Regions from separate parts of the Sporosarcina sp. QA0331 genome, predicted to be linked through region 1. Evidence: a T-box and tRNA genes for the amino acid it is inferred to sense, from the RefSeq annotation. Region 1 holds a T-box; the other holds one or more tRNA genes.
What was found. The T-box of region 1 lies ahead of serS (serine--tRNA ligase). A T-box ahead of a tRNA ligase gene usually reads a tRNA of that ligase, here a tRNA-Ser.
Positions count from the first base shown of each region.

Region 2: it has a tRNA-Ser gene. The T-box ahead of serS (serine--tRNA ligase) is inferred to sense a tRNA for this amino acid. The anticodon was not compared.

Region 1 is NZ_CM147850.1:4,026,158-4,029,574, forward strand. It holds gene pdxS (pyridoxal 5'-phosphate synthase lyase subunit PdxS) at 1-547, shown strand, start outside; gene AC0L13_RS20450 (DUF6199 family natural product biosynthesis protein) at 688-906, shown strand; gene AC0L13_RS20455 (NUDIX hydrolase) at 915-1,493, shown strand; T-box leader at 1,541-1,752, shown strand; gene serS (serine--tRNA ligase) at 1,821-3,095, shown strand; gene AC0L13_RS20465 (hypothetical protein) at 3,338-3,417, shown strand, end outside.
Region 2 is NZ_CM147850.1:1,402,879-1,406,295, forward strand. It holds gene AC0L13_RS06710 (catalase) at 1-5, opposite strand, end outside; gene AC0L13_RS06715 (phosphatidylserine decarboxylase) at 188-973, opposite strand; gene pssA (CDP-diacylglycerol--serine O-phosphatidyltransferase) at 1,037-1,570, shown strand; tRNA gene AC0L13_RS06725 (tRNA-Ser) at 1,633-1,720, shown strand; gene AC0L13_RS06730 (hemerythrin domain-containing protein) at 1,850-2,263, shown strand; gene recQ (DNA helicase RecQ) at 2,321-3,417, shown strand, end outside.

The sequences.
Region 1 (3,417 bases):
GTTCCATTTATTGAAGAGCGACTATAAAGTGCCGTTCGTCTGTGGCGCTCGAAATCTCGGTGAAGCGGCGCGCCGTCTTGGAGAAGGGGCAAAGATGCTTCGTACGAAAGGTGAGCCGGGAACGGGCAATATCGTTGAAGCGGTACGCCATCTACGCCAAGTGAATGCGCAAGTGAATCAAATCATTCATATGAATAATGATGAGTTGATGGTGGCTGCAAGAGACTTGGCAGCGCCTTATGACGTGCTGCTAGCGATCCGCGAAGCGAAGCGTCTACCGGTTACGAATTATGCAGCAGGCGGCGTAGCGACCCCTGCGGACGCGGCACTGATGATGGAGCTTGGCGCAGACGGCGTATTCGTCGGTTCCGGTATCTTTAAATCCGACAACCCTGAACGCTTCGCGCGTGCGATTGTCATGGCAACGGAAGATTTCCGGAACTATGCATTGATCGGTGATTTATCCAAAGACATCGGCACGCCAATGAAAGGTCTAGAAATAAGTAAGTTAGCAGAAAGTGAATTAATGGCGGTACGTGGAGTTTGATGGGAAGAGGTCCAGAGCATACGTTGTATGTTCTGGATTTTTTTATTGTTATGTATGTTATGAGATGTTTTAGAAACATTTAATGAGGAAATAGCGTATTAAAGAATAGAAGGCGTAAATGTAACAAGGAGGTGGGCGGGATGGCTGAAGCGATTTTTTTGTTCATCCTCTTCGTTCCAGTCAGTGTATTGACATTTTTGGCTCCACGGGAAATGATGTTATTTGGGAAACGGTGGCAATATGATGGGGAGCCTGAATTTTCAAGGGGAGCAATTCTTTATACGAAAATCACTTCTGCAATCGTTGCTGTAGTGTTCACATTGATCCTTGTTGTTAGTATAATCAATGTATTTCGTTGAAAGGGAGTATGAAGTTGGTAGAGTTACTGAAAGTATTCGATGAAGATTATAAGTATGTATGTGATGAAACAAGAGAAATCGTTCATAAGAAAGGCTTGTGGCACGAGACATTCCATTGTTGGCTCTTGGATGAGACAAATGTTTTTATTCAAAAAAGAAGCGCCACTAAAAAGGACTTCCCAAGCTTGTATGATATTACAGCGGCGGGCCATTTGTTGGCGGACGAGGACGTTATAGATGGAATCCGTGAAGTGGAGGAGGAGCTTGGCATACAAGTGGACCTTTCCAAGTTAAAACGGATGGGCGCCGTTCGAGATGTCATTAAGCTGCCGGATTTCATTGACCGGGAATTTGCGAATGTTTTTCTATATCAATCAACCTTTGCGCCGGCTGATTTCACATTGCAAAAGGAGGAAGTAGAAAGCATTCACGCTGTTTCAATCGGGGATGTACAGGCACTTTTTAAGGGAGAAGTAGAAAATATCGTTTGCTTAGATGGCAATCATATAAGCTTGAATGATTTTGTTCCACATGAAACAGAATATTTTAACGCTATTGCGGATATGTTAAAGACTATAACTTCTTGAACCTTGCAAAAAGTGACTGTATGTAGTAAAGTGATGTTAATTTCAAATTAAAGACGATGATGGGAAGCAGTAGCAAGCACGTTTTTCAAAGAGAGCCGGCGGGTGGTGTGAGCCGGTAAAGACACTTGTGAATCCGTCCCTGAGTAGCCAGGCTGAACGAAGAGTAGGCCTAGCCGGACATTGAACCGTTATTTCAAAGAGTGGATCAGCTTTTTGCTGGTCAATTTGGGTGGCAACGCGGGTAGTTCTCGTCCCTTGTATAGGGGATAGAGGGCTTTTTTTGTGTCTGAAAATAATCGTCACATTCAAAACTGAGGAGGAATCACTATGTTAGACATTAAAATGCTTCGTGCGAACTTTGATGAAGTGAAAGCTAAGCTTACGAAGCGCGGAGAAGACTTGACGGATTTGGATAAATTTGTCGGACTGGATGAAAAACGTAGAGAACTGATTGCGAAAGTGGAAGTACTGAAAGCGGAGCGAAATGAAGTTTCGCAAAAAGTAGCGGAAATGAAACGTAACAAGGAAAATGCGGATGACGTAATCGCACGCATGCGTGAAGTCGGAGATGAAATCAAAACACTTGATGAGCAATTGCATCAAGTCGAAGAAGATTTGAATTATATCATGATGCGCATTCCGAACATCCCGCATGAATCAGTTCCAGTTGGTGACAGTGAAGATGATAATGTCGAAGTCCGTACATGGGGAGAAAAACCAGAATTTACTTTCGAACCGAAGCCGCATTGGGAAATCGGGACGGATTTGAACTTGCTCGATTTTGAACGTGCAGCAAAAGTGACGGGCAGCCGTTTTGTGTTTTATCGTGGACTAGGTGCGAGACTAGAGCGTGCGTTGATTAGCTTTATGCTCGATCTACATGTAGAGGAGCATGGCTATGAAGAAATGCTGCCGCCATATTTGGTGAACCGTACGAGCTTGACGGGTACTGGCCAACTTCCGAAATTCGAAGAGGATGCGTTCTTGATCGAGGAAGAGGATTATTTCTTAATTCCGACGTCTGAAGTTCCGGTGACGAACTATTACCGTGACGAAATTCTCGACGGTGCTCAATTGCCGATCGCTTATACTGCATACAGCACGAACTTCCGTTCAGAAGCAGGGTCTGCGGGTAGAGATACACGTGGCTTGATTCGCCAGCATCAGTTCAATAAAGTTGAGCTTGTCCGCTTTGTGAAGCCGGAAGAGTCTTATGAAGAGCTGGAAAAATTGACAGGACATGCGGAGAAAGTGCTTCAATTGTTGGGCCTTCCATACCGTGTCTTAAAAATGTGCACAGCGGATCTTGGGTTCACAGCAGCGAAGAAATACGATATCGAAGTATGGATTCCGACGCAGGACACGTACCGTGAAATCTCTTCTTGCTCGAATTTCGAAGACTTCCAAGCGAGACGCGCGTCTATCCGTTTCCGCCGCGAGCAAGGTGCGAAGCCTGAATTCGTTCATACGTTGAACGGAAGCGGTTTGGCGATTGGACGGACAGTTGCAGCCATCCTGGAAAACTTCCAGCAAGAGGACGGATCTGTCATCGTTCCAGAAGTATTGCGTCCTTATATGGGTGGAAAAGAAGTTATTCGATAAAAGTAAAGACACATACGATAAGTCACTCGAACTTACCATAATGGGTTCGCTCTGTTGGTGGAAAGAAAAACATACAGCACTGAAGTGACCCAGAATAGTTGAATAGTGGCGAGTTAGGCAAGAGTCCAGTATTGTACGGGATTCTTGCCTTTTAGTTTTGACGTGATAAATTGAAAACCTATGACAAAATTAGATATTATGAAAGGACAATAATTCCTCTAAGGCGAAAGGTGGGACTACATATGGAAAGGCAACCTACGATGACTATTTGGAAACCTACTAAAGAATTTGCCGAAGAATTGGGTAGAGCGATCAAATTCAA
Region 2 (3,417 bases), 1.5 Mb from region 1:
GTCATTGATAATGCCTCCTTGGATTCATAGTCTACTAACTTCCTCTTTAATATAACACACGTGTTCTGGGAAATCTACAGTTAATTATAATGATTATCGATAAATAATTGATATCGTATAAATACCATTATACTTAACCGAAAAAATGGAAGGGTCTGAAATTTCCAAGAAGGATATTTATACAGGTTTAGGAGGGGAGTGTCCAACATCCAACCGATTGCCCCATTTCCACTTCGGCGTTTTTAGTAACTGTAGGGTTGAAGGAACCGTTATTCTCTATTAATAAAATGACAGTAGATCCAAATGAGAAATAGCCAAATTCCTCGCCTTTTTTACAATCAGTTGAGGAGTCTAATATATGAATACTATTGACATTCAAAGCTCCGACTTTAATTAGTGCCATTCTGCCATTTGCTGTCGAAAGTTCGGAAATGATACGGTAGTTCGTCGCAAACGGCTGATTGCCAAGGCGCAAGCCGAGATCGTTCACTGGAAAAGAGGTTGTCCCTAGTGCATACCGGGATAGCAACTGCCCGTCAAATGGGTAGTGAAAATGGTGATAATGGCTTGGTGATAGATAAAAAACGAAAAAGAATCCACCTTTATATGGAATTGCTCTCTTTTCATCACCTAAAATCTGTTTTATACTATAGAGATGGTTCTTGATCGTAAACGTCTGATCCATATCGATTGTCCCCATTTCTGTGACGATGCCGTCAACCGGAGAAATCAAAGTTTGGGTGCGCGTATCAATCGGCCGTGAACCCTTTTTCAACTTACGCGTAAAATAAGCTTGAAGGCTTTCATAATGATCGATTGGAAATTCGGCTTCTTCCTCGTTAATACGATATGTTCTTGCAAATGGTTTGATAAGCTTTCGGCTTATAGGCGATCTTGCAATCGTTTTTAATAGGGTTGCAGACACGGGGTGTCCGCTCAGTTCGACAAATCGGTTAAAAATCATTTTTTTCATTACGTCCGTCTCCAATGTCTTAAAATTATTTGTTAGAAAGATAATTAAACTGGAGGTATTATTATGTTTTCATCCAGATACTTAGATTATACGAAAATAAAGGGCCAATTGGCGAATGCTATAACAATTACAAATTTAAGTTTCGGAATTATAGCAATTATTCTAGTTGCTAGGGACCTTGCTCATATGAGTCTTGTTTTCATTTTCCTAGCTGCACTTTTTGATCGGTTCGATGGTATGGTCGCACGGCACTTTCAATCCGAGTCTTTATTTGGCAAGGAACTGGATTCGTTAAGCGATATTGTTTCTTTTGGAGTCGCTCCTGCGCTTCTTATCTATATGACTAGTTTGTCCTCTATGCTGTGGGTTGGCATTGCTGCAACGGTTTTTTACATCGCTGCTGGGGCAATACGACTTGCGCGATACAACGTCAAGGAGTTTGACGGAGCATTTTACGGTGTGCCAATTACAGCAGCGGGCGTCTTGCTGACGTTGTCTTACTTCCTGAGCCCTTATATAGGTCCTCCGTTTTTCGTTATTCTAATGGTCATTCTCGGCTTGGCTATGATAAGCAATATCCGTATCGCGAAGGTGTAAACAGTCAAATTAGGAACTTTACATCTCCGTTTTTCAGGCGTATAATTTAATTTGTCCTAATTGGAGACGTACCCAAGAGGCTGAAGGGGGCTGACTCGAAATCAGCTAGGGCGTTCACGCGTCGCGGGGGTTCAAATCCTCTCGTCTCCGTTTTAATTGTAATGAAGCTCTCGTATACGGTTTTTCCGTATTGAGGGCTTTTTTACATACTTTCAATTGGTGACTTGTCCAAATGTCTGTTATTCTATAAGAAAGCATTTTATTGAAAGGATGAGTCATATGTCAGGTCCTGCACTGAAACAACTACAAGCTCACCGCGCTATCCATGAAGGCGGACTATCAGGAGCTGTAAGTAAGACAGAATTGCTCATTGATTTTCTTCAAAAAGGCGATATGGATTTAGCAGATCGTGCGGCCGATGAATTGATCGATTATTGGAAATCAAGAGTGATCAGCCATGCCGATGCAGAAGAGGATGGGCTATACCGAGAAATTAAAAATGAAAATCCGGAATTGGAAGAAGCAATTATCCAGTTGACGAGAGACCATGATCTCCTTAGGATCATCGTAGAAGACATTGAAACGCTACGCAAAACAGAAAAGCTCAGTCCGACCGTTTTACAAAAGTTTTATGCTCTTTTGGTTGTCAATGAAATACATAGCCGAGACGAGGAACGGATGCTGCTGGAGTAAAGGATATGGAAAAAGCGCCGGAGGATGGGTGCTTTTTTCTTTGATTTTCTATAAGAGGTGATACTAATCGAACAAATAACTTCCGTCTTATCTTCCTACTTTGGCTTTTCTTCCTTCCGTACAGGCCAAGAAAAAGCCATTCGAAATGTATTAAACGGACAAGATACACTTTGTGTCATGCCGACCGGCGGAGGAAAATCCATCTGCTACCAAGTTCCAGCATTGGTCATGGAAGGCACTGTCCTCGTTGTATCTCCGTTGATTTCATTGATGAAAGATCAAGTGGATGCCCTTCATCAAATCGGTATTCCCGCGGCATACATCAATAGTACTTTGTCGACAGAGGAATATTTCGGGACAGTTGAAAATGCAGTAGAGGGAATGTATCGTCTACTTTACGTTGCTCCGGAACGTTTTGAATCTCCGTCTTTCATTCAGCAAATTAACAAAATGGAAATCCCCATGATTGCGATTGACGAGGCGCACTGTATTTCGCAATGGGGGCATGATTTCAGGCCGAGTTACCGGATGATGAGTAAAGTCATATCCTCATTCGATCAAAAGCCGGTCGTTTTGGCATTGACGGCAACCGCGACACCAGCTGTACGCGATGATATTTGCGACCAATTGCAAATCGAACATGAAAATACAGTTATGACAGGCTTTGAAAGAAGCAATCTAACTTTTTCTGTTATTAAAGGACAGGATCGGGACAAGTTCGTCAAAGACTATATTAAAAAGAATGATGGGGAAGCGGGCATCATTTATGCCGCCACCCGTAAAGCGGTAGACCAGATCCATGCAACGCTCGTGAGGAGCGGAGTCGCTGTTGCAAAATACCATGCAGGATTATCTGATGTCGTCAGGCAATCTGAGCAGGAAAGATTCCTCATGGATGAGGCAACTGTTATGGTAGCGACGAATGCATTCGGTATGGGCATCGATAAAAGTAATATAAGATACGTCATCCATTATCAAATGCCGAAAAACATGGAAAGCTATTATCAAGAAGCAGGCCGTGCTGGCAGGGATGGACTTGACAGTGATTGCACTCTTTTATTTTCCTCGCAAGACGTAATTACGCAGCGGTTCCTTATTGACCAATCGCAAGATCAAAATCGAATTCCAGCCGAACTTGAAAAGCTGCAATCGAT